3 regions of the Streptomyces sp. NPDC085931 genome follow, and region 2 is predicted to be linked to each of the others. Evidence: riboswitches for the same ligand, from Rfam matches in the RefSeq annotation. Region 2 holds a riboswitch; each other region holds the start of a gene.
What was found. Region 2 has a riboswitch for cobalamin ahead of ACIGAN_RS11675 (ribonucleoside-diphosphate reductase subunit alpha). Riboswitches for the same ligand answer to the same signal wherever they lie in the genome.

Region 1 (4,719 bases), on a different contig from region 2:
GCGACCAGATGGGCCGCGTCACCGGCCAGGAAGAGCCGGCCGTGCACCATCGGCTCGACCACGTAGTCGTGCATGTCCAGCACACGCTTCTCGATCAGCCGCCCCTCCGTCAGCGGCGGCGCGCCGGACGCCCCGAGCCGCTCCCGGAGCTCCGCCCAGACCCGCTCGTGCGGCCAGTTCTCCGGGTCGTCGCCCGGCGGGCACTGCAGGTAGTAGCGGGTCACCTCCGGGCTGCGCGGCATCTGGCCGGCGAACCCGCGGGCGTGACAGCCGAACAGCACGCAGTCCGCGGACGGCGGGGCCTCGGCGAGCAGGGCCAGCCAGCCGATGCCGTAGTCGTGCCGGGCGATCCGGACCCGGTCCGGGGGCAGCGACGCCCGGGTCACCCCGCGCGCCCCGTCGCACCCGGCGACGAACTCCGTGCGCACGACCTGCCGTTCGCCCGTGTCCGGGCAGGCGTACGACACCGAGGGCCGGTCGGAGTCGAGGTCGTGCAACCGTACGTCCCGGACGCCGAAGACGATCCGGCCGCCGCGCACTTCGGCGTACTCGCGGACCAGGTCCGTCACCAGCAACGGCTGCGGGTAGACGAAGTGATGGCTGCCCGTCAGCTCGCCGTAGGAGAAGCGGTAGCGCTCCCCGTCGAAGCGGAACTCGCACGCGGTGTGCAGTTCCGCCCGGTCCAGCAGATTGCGGGCGAGGCCCCGCTTCTCCAGCCCCCGTACGGCCCACTCCTCGATGACCCCGGCCCGGGGCCGCTGTTCGATGAACTTGCGCGTCTCGGTCTCCAGGACCAGGCAGTCCACCCCGGCGGCCTGCAGGATGTTGCCGACGGTCAGACCGGCGGGGCCGGCGCCCACGATGACGACCGGAACGCGTTGCGGGGCGCCGGAGTCGGCAGGCGGCGGTGGCTGGGTCATGCCGCTCATTATGGAGGCCCCCGCCCGGGGACGGGCACGTTCGGGGCGCCCGTCCGGGGAGCGCCTCAGGAACCCTGCGCGCCGCCCCGGCCGAGCCGCGGGATCTCGATCGCCGGGCAGCGGTCCATCACCATCTCCAAGCCCGCGGCCCGGGTCCGCTCGAAAGCCGCCTCGTCGACGACGCCCAGCTGGAACCAGACGCCCTCGGCGCCCTTGGCGACCGCCTCGTCCGCGACGGCTCCGGCCAGCTCGCTGTTGACGAAGACGTCCACGACGTCCACGTCGAAGGGGATGTCCGCCAGGCTCGCGTACCCCTGCTCGCCGTGCACCGGCTCGGCCTTCGGATGCACCGGCACGACCCGCTTGCCGTAGCGCTGGAGCACGGCCGCGACGCCGTACGCCGCGCGCTGCCGGTTGGACGACAGGCCCACCACGGCCCAGGTGTCGCCGAGCTCGTCGAGAATCCTGCGGACCGTTGCGTCGTCGCCGTACACCGGCGGCCTCCTCGGAACGTCGTGGCTGAACTGCTGTCCGGGCAACGACGCGGGGCGCGCGCTGATTCCCCGCGAACCGCCGTGATAGCTTGCCGAGGCCAGTCGAACCCATGTACGTGGGTCAGGGAATCCGGTGGAAATCCGGAACTGACGCGCAGCGGTGAGGGGGACGGGCGGGGCCTCGGCCACTGGACTCCGGCACGGACGTCCGGGAAGGCGCTCCGCTCCGGGTGAACCCGAGTCCGAAGACCTGCTGGCGGCCCCCGCGGCCGGTGCGCGGCGGGGGAGCACCGTACGACCGGGCTCCGCGATCGGGCCCTCGACGACTGAGGACTGGTTCCCCGTGCCCCTCGCCCCACCCGCCCGTGCCGCCGTGCTGCTCGCGGCCGGCTCCCTGCTCCTGACCGGCTGCGGCGACGCCGAGCCCGCCCCAGCGAAGGCCGCCGCGGCCACCCTCGTCAACTGCGGCCACGAGGTGCGGGTCGGCGCCCCGCCCCGGCACGCCGTCTCCCTCGACCAGGGCAGCACCGAGATCCTGCTCCCCCTCGGCCTCGCCGACCGCCTCGCGGGCACGGCCACCTGGACCGACCCCGTGCTGAAGGGACTGGAGAAGGACAACGCGCGCGTGCCGCGCATCGCCGACGGCACCCCCTCCTTCGAGCGGGTCCTGGACGCGGACCCGGACTTCGTCACCGCCTCCTTCGTCTCCACCCTCGGCCAGGGCGGCGTCGCCACACGCGAGCAGTTCGAAAAGCTCGGCGTCCCGACCTACGTCTCCCCGTCCGACTGCGCCGGCAAGGACAACTCGGGCGGCGGTGACGGCGCCCGCGACAAGGCTCTCGGCATGGACGCGGTCTACGGGGAAGTGCGCGACCTCGCGGCCGTCTTCGGCGTGAAGGAGCGCGGCGACGAGCTCGTGGCCTCCCTCCGGCAGCGGATGGAGAAGGCCACCGCGGGGGTCGACGCCTCCGACGTGACCCTCCTGTACTGGTTCGCCAACTCCGAGTCGCCCTACATGGCGGGCTGTTGCGGGGCGCCCGGCATCATCACCCGCTCCCTCGGCGCGAGGAACGTCTTCGACGACACACACCAGGAGTGGCCGCAGATCAACTGGGAGACGGTCGCCGACCGCGACCCCGACGTCCTCGTCATCGGCGACCTGACCCGCACGTCGCAGACCGCCGAGTCGGCCGCGAAGAAGATCGCCTTCCTGGAGTCCAACCCGGCCACGAAGAACATGGACGCCGTCCGGCACAAGCGGTACGTGCTGCTCAGCGGCCAGGCCATGAACCCGACCATCCGCACGGTGGAGGGCGTGGAGCGCGTCGCCGCCGGGCTGCGCCGGTTCGGCCTGGTGAAGTGACCGCCCCGGGCCTTCCGGACGCCGGGGCCCGGTCCCGCCGCGGGGCCGGGCTCGCCCTGGGCGCGGCCGGGGCTGTCGCACTCGCCGCCTCCCTCGCGATCGCCATCACCATCGGCCCCGCCGACATCGGGGTCGGTGACGTGTGGTCCGTGGTGGCCGCCCATCTCGGCCTCGGCCATTCCGGCCTGACACCGATCCGGGACGGCATCGTCTGGCAGCTGCGGCTGCCGCGCACCCTGCTCGCCGCCGTCTGCGGAGCCGGACTCGCCGTGTGCGGGGCGGTGATGCAGTCGCTGCTGCGCAACCCGCTCGCCGACCCCTTCGTGCTCGGGGTCTCCTCGGGCGCCTCCACCGGCGCGGTCCTCGTCGTCGTGCTCGGCGCGGGCGGCGGTGCCGTCTCCGTCTCCGCGGGCGCCTTCATCGGGGCGCTGGTCTCCTTCGCGCTGGTCCTGCTGCTCAGCCACACCCTGGGCGGCAGCACCGACCGGGTGGTCCTCGCCGGGGTCGCCGCCATGCAGCTGTTCTCGGCGCTCACGTCCTTCGTGGTGATGACCTCCGCCGACGCCGAGACGACCCGGGGCGTGCTGTTCTGGCTCCTGGGCTCCCTCGGCGGCGTCGGCTGGACCGACGTGTGGCTGTGCCTGGCGGTGCTGGCCGTGGCCCTGGTGGTGTGCCTCGCCTACGCCCGTACCCTCGACGCCTTCGCCTTCGGCCAGGACGCGGCGGCCGCGCTCGGGGTGTCCGTGGCCCGCACCCGCCTGGTGCTGCTGTGCGTCACGGCCCTGCTCACGGCCGCGCTGGTCAGCTCGGCCGGCGCGATCGGCTTCGTCGGGCTGGTCCTGCCGCACGCCGCCCGGGCGCTGGCCGGGCCCGGGCACGCCCGGCTGCTGCCGGTCACGGCGCTGGCCGGTGCGGTGTTCCTGGTGTGGGTGGACACGCTGGCCCGGACCGTCCTGGATCCCCGGGAGGTGCCGGTGGGCGTGGTGACCTCGCTGATCGGGGTCCCGGCGTTCGTGGCCGTGCTGTACCGGACCCGGAGGACGCGGTGAGCGGGACGGGAGCGGGAGCGGGGGCCGCCGACCGCCGGGCCGGGCGCAGCGCGGGTGAGGCGCGGGGCGAAGGGCTCGAGCGGGCCGGGCTCCCTGACGGGGTGCCAGGTGAGAGGGCTGAGCGGGATGAGAGGGCTGAGCGGGCCGGCTGTCAGGGCGACGGGCTGCGGGCCGAGCGGGTCGGGCGTCGGACCGACGGACGCCTCATCCTCGACGGTGTCGTCCTCGCGCCGGAGCCCGGCTCCACCCTCGGCGTGCTCGGCCCCAACGGCTCCGGCAAGTCCACGCTCCTGCGGCTGCTGGCCGGACTGCTCGCCCCGACCGCGGGGGTCGTCACCCTCGACGGCACACCGCTGGGCGACCTGCCCCGCCGTACCGTGGCCCGCCGCCTCGCCGTCGTCGAGCAGCAGTCGGACACCCAGGCCGACCTGACGGTGGAGGACGTCGTACGGCTGGGCCGCATCCCGCACCGGCGGGCCTGGACACCCGCCTCGGCGGACGACGAGCGTGCCGTGCGGGCCGCCCTGGAGCGCACCGGCCTCGCCGATCGCGCCGGCCGGCGCTGGCACACCCTCTCCGGTGGCGAGCGCCAGCGCGTCCAGATCGCCCGCGCGCTCGCCCAGGAGCCCCGCGAACTCCTCCTGGACGAGCCCACCAACCACCTCGACATCCACCACCAGCTCGGCCTGCTCGCCCTGGTCGCGCGGCTGCCGGTCACCACCGTGGTCGCCCTGCACGACCTCAACCTCGCGGCGATGTACTGCGACCGGGTCGTCGTGCTGTGCGCGGGGCGGGTCGTCGCGGGCGGGACACCGGCGGACGTCCTCACCGAGGAGCTGATCGCCGAGGTGTACGGGGTGCGGGCCGCCGTCCACCCGGACGGCCCCGAGGGG
Region 2 (4,719 bases):
GGCACCTTCGTCGCCAAGCCGAAGGTCTCGCAGGCCCTGCAACTGACCTCCTACACCGAGGACATGCGCGCCCAGGGCCTGGAGCCGACCTCACAGCTGCTCGACATCGGCTACATCACCGCCGACGACCGGCTCGCCGGGCTGCTCGACATCACGCCGGGCGGACGCGTGCTGCGCATCGAGCGCCTGCGCATGGCCAACGGTGAGCCCATGGCCATCGAGACCACCCACCTCAGCGCGAAGCGCTTCCCCGCCCTGCGCCGGTCCCTGGTGAAGTACACGTCGCTCTACACCGCGCTCGCCGAGGTCTACGACGTCCATCTCGCCGAGGCCGAGGAGACCATCGAGACGTCCCTGGCCACCCCGCGCGAGGCGGGCCTGCTCGGCACGGACGTCGGCCTGCCGATGCTGATGCTCTCCCGGCACTCGCTGGACCGCGACGGCCAGCCGGTGGAGTGGGTGCGGTCGGTCTACCGGGGCGACCGGTACAAGTTCGTGGCCCGGCTGAAGCGGCCCCAGGAGTAGCCGGCCGGCGGCGCGACCGGCCCGCCGCGGCCTCCGGTTTCTTTTGGGTACCGCATTGCGGACGAGGGGTTCCGCTCCCGGCACACCCTGACCTAGATTGCCTGCGCATTGCCCAGGTGATCACTTGAGGGGACGGAGCCGCCTGATGTCGCAAGCCCCGGAAGTCAGCAGAGGGCCGGTGGTGACGCCGACGCGCGTCGTCATCGCCGTCTGTCTCATAGCGCCCTTCGTTGCCATGCTGTGGGTCGGGTCGTACGCCAAGACCGACCCGGCCTTCATCGGCATCCCGTTCTTCTACTGGTACCAGATGGCGTGGGTGCTGATCTCCACGGCGCTGACCATGATCGCCTTCAAGCTGTGGCAGCGTGACCAGCGCGCCCGCTCGGCCTCGAAGGGCGGTGCGTCGCAGTGAAGGACGGCGTGAACGGCGTCGCACTCGCCGTCTTCATCTTCTTCTTCCTGGCCGTCACGGTCATGGGCTTCCTGGCCGCGCGCTGGCGTAAGGCCGAGAACGAGCACAGCCTGGACGAGTGGGGCCTCGGCGGCCGCTCGTTCGGCACCTGGATCACCTGGTTCCTGCTCGGCGGTGACCTGTACACGGCGTACACCTTCGTGGCCGTGCCGGCGGCGATCTACGCGGCGGGCGCGGCGGGCTTCTTCGCGGTGCCCTACACGATCCTGGTCTACCCGCTGATCTTCACGTTCCTGCCGCGCCTGTGGTCGGTCTCCCACAAGCACGGCTACGTGACGACCTCCGACTTTGTGCGCGGCCGCTTCGGCTCCAAGGGGCTGTCCCTGGCCGTGGCGCTGACCGGCATCCTGGCGACGATGCCGTACATCGCGCTCCAGCTGGTCGGCATCCAGGCCGTGCTGGACGTGATGGGCGTCGGCGGCGGCGAGGACACCAACTGGTTCATCAAGGACCTGCCGCTGCTGATCGCCTTCGGCGTGCTGGCGGCCTACACGTACTCGTCGGGTCTGCGGGCGCCCGCGCTGATCGCGTTCGTGAAGGACACGCTGATCTACATCGTCATCGCGGTGGCGATCATCTACATCCCGATCAAGCTGGGCGGTTTCGACGACATCTTCGCCAAGGCGGGCGACGCGTTCAGCCAGACCAACCCGGCGACGGGTGCGCCGCGCGGTGCGCTGACGCCGCCGGAGACGGGCCAGTGGACGTACGCCACGCTGGCGCTGGGCTCCGCCCTGGCGCTGTTCATGTACCCGCACTCCATCACGGCGACGCTGTCCTCCAAGAGCCGTGAGGTGATCCGCCGCAACACCACGATCCTGCCGCTGTACTCGCTGATGCTGGGTCTGCTGGCGCTGCTCGGGTTCATGGCGATCGCGGCCGGCATCAAGGTGCAGAACGGGCAGCTGGCGATTCCGCAGCTGTTCGAGACGATGTTCCCGGACTGGTTCGCGGGCGTGGCGTTCGCGGCGATCGGCATCGGCGCGCTGGTGCCGGCGGCCATCATGTCCATCGCGGCCGCGAACCTCTTCACGCGCAACATCTACAAGGACTTCATCAAGCCGGACGCGACGCCCGAGCAGGAGACCAAGGTCTCCAAGCTGGTGTCCCTGCTGGTGAAGGTGGGCGCGCTGGCCTTCGTCCTCACCATGGACAAGACGGTCGCCATCAACTTCCAGCTGCTGGGCGGCATCTGGATCCTGCAGACCTTCCCGGCCCTGGTCGGCGGCCTGTTCACCCGCTGGTTCCACCGCTGGGCGCTGCTCGCGGGCTGGGCGGTCGGCATGGTCTACGGCACGGTCGCCGCGTACGGCGTCGCCTCGCCCACGCAGAAGCACTTCGGCGGGTCCTCCAAGGAGATCCCCGGCATCGGCGAGATCGGCTACATCGGCCTCACGGCGTTCGTGCTGAACGTGGTGGTGACGGTGGTCCTGACGTTCGTCCTCAAGGCCCTGAAGGCCCCCGACGGCATCGACGAGACCAAGCCGGAGGACTACACGGCGGACGCGGGCGACCCGGGGGTGCAGGTGGAGCTGCCGCCGGCCACGGCCGGTTCCTCGCACTGACCTCCGGGGCGCCCGGCACCGCGCCCCGCACGACGAACGACCCGCAGCGGGCCGCCGTGAGACACCTCGCGGCGGCCCGCCGTCGTTCGCCCGCGGTCCCTCGCCCGGCGCCGGTGCCACGCCCGGTGAAGATCGCGGTGAAGATCACTCTGCACACCCGCCGGCTGACCCTCTGAAACCAGTGCGACACAACATCTGGGGGTGGTCTCCGAACCCGGCACAAGATGTATGCTCATGCTCGCTGTCGCCGCAGGGGAATCCGGTGCGAATCCGGAACTGTCCCGCAACGGTGTACCCATGCCCTTATAGGCGCATGGGCGTCAGTCCGAGGACCTGCCGACGGCGCACCCGGCCACCCGGCCGGTGTGCCTGACGTCCGGGCCTCGTGGAATGGGCCGGTGGACGCGACGCCGCGTGCGCTCGTGTGCTGCCCCCTGCCCTCGACGAGGCCCCGTGCCGAGCGAGGGAGAGCCCCACGTGACCATCGCGCCAGCCGATCCGGTCTCAGCCGCCGACGAAACCGCGGAAGAAGCGCACGACGCCTCCGGTGCCGCCCTGTTGCGGACCCTCACCGAGCTGACCGCCGACCTCCCCGACGCCGACCCGGGCCGGGTCGCCGCCGCCGCCCTGCGCGGCCGGTCCGCGCGGGCGGACGAGACGGAGTTGCGCGAGCTGGCGACCGAGGCGGCCGCCGGTCTCATCTCCGAGGACCCCGCCTACTCCCGGCTGGCCGCCCGGCTGCTGACCGTCTCCATCCGCGCCGAGGCCGCCTCCCAGGGCGTCACGTCCTTCACGGAGTCGGTCGCCGTCGGCCACCGCGAGGGGCTCATCGCCGACCGCACCGCCGACTTCGTCCGGCTCCACGCGGCCCGGCTGGACGCCCTGATCGACACCGCCGCCGACGACCGCTTCGGCTACTTCGGCCTGCGCACGCTGCACAGCCGCTACCTGCTGCGCCACCCCATCACCCGCAAGGTGATCGAGACGCCCCAGCACTTCATGCTGCGCGTGGCGAGCGGCCTCGCCGAGGACGACACCGCACGGGCGGTGGACGAGGTCGCGGCGCTCTACCGGCTGATGAGCCGCCTCGACTACCTCCCCTCCTCCCCCACGCTCTTCAACTCCGGCACCCGGCACCCCCAGATGTCGTCCTGCTACCTCCTCGACTCCCCCAAGGACGAGCTGGACTCCATCTACGACCGCTACCACCAGGTCGCCCGCCTGTCGAAGCACGCCGGCGGCATCGGCATCGCCTACTCCCGCGTCCGGGCCCGGGGTTCGCTGATCCGCGGCACCAACGGCCACTCCAACGGGATCGTGCCGTTCCTGAAGACCCTCGACGCCTCGGTCGCCGCGGTGAACCAGGGCGGCCGCCGCAAGGGCGCCGCCGCGGTCTACCTGGAGACGTGGCACTCCGACATCGAGGAGTTCCTGGAGCTGCGCGACAACACCGGCGAGGACGCCCGCCGTACGCACAACCTGAACCTGGCGCACTGGGTGCCGGACGAGTTCATGCGGCGGGTGAACGCCGACGCGCAGTGGTCGCTGTTCTCCCCCGCGGACGTGCCCGAGCTGGTGGACCTGTGGGGCGAGGAGTTCGACGCCGCCTACCGGGCCGCCGAGGCGAAGGGCCTGGCGCGCAAGACGCTGCCCGCGCGCGAGCTGTACGGCCGGATGATGCGCACCCTGGCGCAGACCGGCAACGGCTGGATGACCTTCAAGGACGCCGCCAACCGCACCGCCAACCAGACCGCCGAGCCGGGCCACGTGGTGCACTCCTCCAACCTCTGCACGGAGATCCTGGAGGTCACCAGCGACGGGGAGACGGCAGTCTGCAACCTGGGCTCGGTCAACCTCGGCGCGTTCGTGGCCGACGGGGACATCGACTGGGAGCGGCTGGACGCGACCGTCCGCACGGCCGTGACGTTCCTCGACCGGGTCGTCGACATCAACTTCTACCCGACCGAGCAGGCGGGCCGCTCCAACGCCCGCTGGCGCCCGGTCGGCCTCGGCGCGATGGGCCTGCAGGACGTCTTCTTCCAGCTGCGCCTGCCCTTCGACTCGCCCGAGGCGAAGGCCCTGTCCACCCGGATCGCCGAGCGGATCATGCTCGCCGCCTACGAGGCCTCCGCCGACCTGGCCGAGCGCAGCGGCCCG
Region 3 (4,719 bases), on a different contig from region 2:
GAGGAGGGCGCCCGCTCGGCCTGGATGCTCTACTACCAGGTCACCGACGCGGACGCGGCGGCCCAGGCCGTGCAACAGGCGGGCGGCACGGTGCGGGTGGCGCCGAGGGACCTCGACGAGTGGGGCCGGATGGCGCAGTTCAGCGACCCGCTGGGCGGCCAGTTCGCCGTCTGGCAGCCGGGGACGAGCACGGGCCTGGAACTGGTGGACCAGCCGGGTTCGCTGTCGTGGACGGAGCTGTACACGAGTGACGCCGCCGCCGCGAAGGAGTTCTACGGCGGCCTCTTCGGCTGGCAGTTCGGTGACATGCCGCTGCCGGGCGGCGGAGGCACCTACACCCTCATCACCCCCGCGGGGCTCCCCGAGGAGCGCATGCACGGCGGCCTGATGAAGGTGGACCGGGAGGCCCTCGCGCTCGCGGGCGGACGGCCGTACTGGCACCCCGTCTTCGCCGTGGACGACTGCGACGCCGCCGTGGCGAGGGTCGAGGAGAACGGCGGCAGCGTGCAGATGGGGCCGGAGGACGCGGAGGGCGTGGGCCGCCTGGCCGTCTGCCTGGACCCGGCGAACGCGGACTTCGTGCTGCTCACCCCGGCCGAGGGGTGAGGGGCCCGCGCGCCGCTTGCCTGTCGTGCGCACATGTGTCGTCCGGCGTGGCTTCCCGGATGATGCGGTCACGCAGCGCCTCCGCGCCGGCGCGGAGGGATACGTCGCGCGCGCCCCGGCTCTTGAGGGGCCGTACCGTGGGTGGTCACCGCCGCTGAGCACAATGATCATCCGGCGCCAGTATCCTGGGTCGGCTGTGGCACCCCACCAATCCCCGTGCGACCACGGGGAGTTCGGGCCGCGGCAACGAACTTCCCACCTGCATGAGACGAGGACGAGTGCTGCTAGCGGGCCGCTACCGGCTGGATGTTGAGATCGGGCGCGGTGGAATGGGGGAGGTCTGGCGGGCCTACGACGAGACGCTCGCCCGAGCGGTGGCCGTCAAGCTGCTGCTGCCCCAGGACACCGACGCCACGGCGGCCTCCCGGTTCCGCCTGGAGGCCCAGACCGCCGGGCGTCTCAACCACCCGAACCTGGTCGGCGTGCTCGACTTCGGCGAGTACGACAACCGGCTGTACCTGGTGATGGAGCTGGTCGAGGGCGACAGCCTCGCCGGGGTGCTGGCCGCGTCGGGCGCGCTCCCGGCCGGCCGGGTGGCCGACCTCGCCGCCCAGGCCGCCGCGGGGCTCGCCGCCGCGCACGGGCAGGGCATCGTGCACCGCGACATCAAGCCCGCCAACCTCCTGCTGGACCACCACGGCACCCTGAAGATCGGCGACTTCGGCATCGCCCGCTTCCTCGACGACCCCGGCGCCGCGCTCACCGCGACCGGGCAGATCGTCGGCACCGGCCTCTACCTCGCGCCGGAGCGCGCCCTGGGCAAGCCGGCCGGCCCCGCCTCCGACATGTACTCCCTGGGCTGCGTGCTCTACCAGTTGCTCAGCGGCCGCCCGCCGTTCGAGGCCGACACCGCCGTCGCGCTCCTGCACCAGCATCTCGACGCCGCCCCCGTGCCGCCCCGCGAGCTCGGCGTCGCCGGTCTGCCGCCGGCGTTCGAGAACTACCTGCTGGGGCTGCTCGCCAAGCAGCCCGAGGACCGGCCGTCGGCCCAGCAGGCCGCCGAGTGGTTCGCCGGCGGTGCCTGGCAGGGCCGGCCCGAGCCGCTGCCGGCGGCCGCGTCCCCGGCGACCTCCCCGGCGCCGTCCCCGGTCCCGGGGGCCCACGCACCGGCCGGGACCGGCGCCCCGGTCACGTACGCGCTGCCCACGGGGTCGCGCACCGCCCCGGGCGGGCGGGCCCGCCGCGCGGCGCCGCGCGGCGGGACGGGCAGCGGTCCGCAGGGCGGGCCGGGCACCCGCGCCCTGGGCGGGACGGGCAGTCGGGCGCGGGGCGGGGCGGCCAACCGTGCGCGGGGCGGCTCGGACGGCCGGTCGCGTCTGGCGGTCACGGCCGCCGCCGCGGCCCTGTTCCTCGCGGCGATGTACCTCGGCATGGTGTGGTTCGCGCCCGAGGACACCGCGACGAAGGGCACCGAACCCGACGCCTCCCCGTCCGCGAGCAGTCCGGCGGCCCCCGCGGAGCCGAGGTCCGCGGCCTCCGCCGGACCGGTGACGTCCACCGCGGGGAGCGGCGCGACGCCGGCCGCCGGCACCGTGGGCGATGTCACCCCGTCCCCCGAGGCGCCCGCCGCCCCGGGCCCGGCCGAGCCGACGCCCGGCCCGTCGAGCCCGGCACGGGAGCCGGGCGCGGGCGGCGTGGAACAGGTGGAGCAGCCGGGGCAGCGGCCTGCGCAGGTCCCGGCGGACGGCGGGGAGGACGCGGACGACGACGGTGCCGAGGGAGACGACTGAGCGGGCCTGCGCCGGTGTGCGAGCGGGCGCCCCCTCGCGCGCCCCCTGGGGCGGCTTGTCATCGCCCTTACGGCGGCCTTATTGTCACCACGCCTTGGTGAACGGGAAATCCGGTGTGATGCCGGTGCGGCCCTCGCCACTGTGAATCGGGAAGTCCGGCTCCGGCCCTCGCGGGCAGCCACTGGGTCCTCGTGACCCGGGAAGGCGGAGTCCGGGCGGTGGTACCCGTCAGCCAGGAGACCGGCCAAGGCGCGTCAACCATCCACGAGGTGCTGGAGAGGGTCTGCTGAGCCATGCACATAGCCGAGGGTTTTCTGCCTCCGGTGCACGCGGCCGCCTGGGGCGTCGCGTCGGCGCCGTTCGTCGTCCACGGAGTCCGGTCACTCACCCGTGAAGTGCGCGAGCACCCCGAGAGCACCCTGCTCCTCGGAGCCTCCGGTGCCTTCACGTTCGTCCTGTCGGCGCTGAAACTGCCGTCCGTCACCGGCAGTTGCTCGCACCCCACGGGCACCGGTCTGGGGGCCATCCTGTTCCGGCCGCCCGTGATGGCGGTGCTGGGCACCATCACCCTGCTGTTCCAGGCGCTGCTGCTGGCGCACGGCGGGCTCACCACGCTCGGCGCCAACGTCTTCTCCATGGCGATCGTCGGGCCCTGGGCCGGCTACGCCGTCTACCGGCTGCTGCGCCGCTACGGCGTGCCGCTCATGGTGACCGTGTTCTGCGGGGCGTTCGTCGCCGACCTGTCCACCTACTGCGTCACCAGCGTGCAGCTGGCGCTCGCCTTCCCCGACCCGGGCAGCGGATTCCTGGGCGCGCTCGGCAAGTTCGGGTCCATCTTCGCCGTCACCCAGCTCCCCCTCGCGGTCAGCGAAGGGCTGCTGACGGTGCTCGTGATGCGGCTGCTGGTGCAGTCCAGCAAGGGTGAACTGTCCCGGCTGGGCGTGCTGTCCGGCGCGCGCGAGGCCCGGACGGAGGCGGTGGCGCGATGAGCCGGAACACGAGGATCAACCTGCTGCTGCTGCTCGTCGTGGCCGCCCTGGCGGTGCTGCCGCTGGCCCTCGGCCTCGGCGACCACAAGGACGAGCCGTTCGCGGGCGCCGACGGCGAGGCCGAGACCGCGATCACCGAGATCGAGCCGGACTACGAGCCGTGGTTCTCCCCGCTGTACGAACCGCCGTCCGGGGAGATCGAGTCGGCCCTGTTCTCCCTCCAGGCCGCGCTCGGCGCCGGTGTCCTCGCCTACTACTTCGGCCTGCGCCGGGGACGGCGCCAGGGCGAACAGCGCGCGCTGGAGCGGGAAGCCGGGAGCGCGCCCGCCGGCGCGGCCGGGAAGCCCGCCGACGGCCGGGACTGAGCCCGGGTGCTGCCGATCGACGCGGCGGCGCACAGCAGCCGCTGGCGCCGCCGCCACCCCGTGGACAAGGCCGTGCTCGGGCTCGGTCTCACCGTGCTCGCGATCTCGCTGCCGCCCTGGCCGGGCGCGGCGCTGGTGCTGGTGACGGCCCTGGCGCTGCTGCTGGGGCCGGCGGGCGTGCCGGGCCGGCGGCTGTGGCGGGCCTACCGGGTGCCGCTGGGCTTCTGCGTCACCGGCGCGCTCCCGCTGCTGGTCCGGATCGGCGGCCCGGACGGTTTCGTCTCCCTCGCCGGTGACGGTCCCGTGCGGGCCGGGGAGTTGCTGCTGCGCACCTCGGCGGCCTCCCTGGGCGTGCTGCTGTTCGCCTTCACCACCCCCCTGTCCGATCTGCTGCCGCGGCTGGTCCGGGCCGGGGTGCCCGCGCCGGTCGTCGACGTGGCGCTGGTGACGTACCGGATGAGCTTCCTGCTGCTGGACACCGTGCGCCGCGTCCGGGAGGCCCAGGCCGCGCGGCTCGGCCACACCAGCCGGGCCGCGGAATGGCGCTCCCTGGCCGGTCTGGGCGCCACCGCGTTCGTGCGGGCCTTCGACCGTGCCGCCCGCCTGCAGGCCGGACTCGCCGGGCGCGGCTACGACGGCACCCTGCGCGTGCTGGTGCCGCAGGCCCGGGTCTCCGCCCGCTTCACGGCCGCCGGTGGTGCCCTGCTCGTGGCGCTGACCGTCCTGACCTTCGTCCTGGAAAGGCCGCTGACATGAGCGAGCCCGCCCTCGTCGCCCTGCGCGGCGCGTCCTTCGGCTACGAGGACGGCCCGCCCGTGCTCAGCGGCCTCGACTTCGACATCCGTGAGGGGCGCGCGCTGGCGCTGCTCGGCCGCAACGGCAGCGGCAAGACGACCCTGATGCGCCTGCTGAGCGGCGGACTGAGGCCGCACGAGGGCCGGCTGACGGTCGACGGGCAGCCGGTGACGT

Region 1: linked by a shared signal. The riboswitch ahead of ACIGAN_RS24365 (ABC transporter substrate-binding protein) and the one ahead of ACIGAN_RS11675 (ribonucleoside-diphosphate reductase subunit alpha) in region 2 are both predicted to bind cobalamin.
Region 3: linked by a shared signal. The riboswitch ahead of ACIGAN_RS15150 (energy-coupling factor ABC transporter permease) and the one ahead of ACIGAN_RS11675 (ribonucleoside-diphosphate reductase subunit alpha) in region 2 are both predicted to bind cobalamin.

Annotation. Positions count from the first base shown of each region.
Region 1 is NZ_JBITSK010000012.1:5,866-10,584, forward strand. It holds gene ACIGAN_RS24355 (4-hydroxybenzoate 3-monooxygenase) at 1-920, opposite strand, end outside; gene ACIGAN_RS24360 (CoA-binding protein) at 986-1,414, opposite strand; cobalamin riboswitch at 1,497-1,687, shown strand; gene ACIGAN_RS24365 (ABC transporter substrate-binding protein) at 1,758-2,777, shown strand; gene ACIGAN_RS24370 (FecCD family ABC transporter permease) at 2,774-3,826, shown strand; gene ACIGAN_RS24375 (ABC transporter ATP-binding protein) at 3,928-4,719, shown strand, end outside.
Region 2 is NZ_JBITSK010000005.1:107,067-111,785, reverse strand. It holds gene ACIGAN_RS11690 (GntR family transcriptional regulator) at 1-525, shown strand, start outside; gene ACIGAN_RS11685 (DUF3311 domain-containing protein) at 671-937, shown strand; gene mctP (monocarboxylate uptake permease MctP) at 934-2,562, shown strand; cobalamin riboswitch at 2,748-2,918, shown strand; gene ACIGAN_RS11675 (ribonucleoside-diphosphate reductase subunit alpha) at 3,040-4,719, shown strand, end outside.
Region 3 is NZ_JBITSK010000006.1:392,182-396,900, reverse strand. It holds gene ACIGAN_RS15160 (VOC family protein) at 1-606, shown strand, start outside; gene ACIGAN_RS15155 (serine/threonine-protein kinase) at 870-2,396, shown strand; cobalamin riboswitch at 2,475-2,660, shown strand; gene ACIGAN_RS15150 (energy-coupling factor ABC transporter permease) at 2,690-3,385, shown strand; gene ACIGAN_RS15145 (energy-coupling factor ABC transporter substrate-binding protein) at 3,382-3,750, shown strand; gene cbiQ (cobalt ECF transporter T component CbiQ) at 3,757-4,506, shown strand; gene ACIGAN_RS15135 (ATP-binding cassette domain-containing protein) at 4,503-4,719, shown strand, end outside.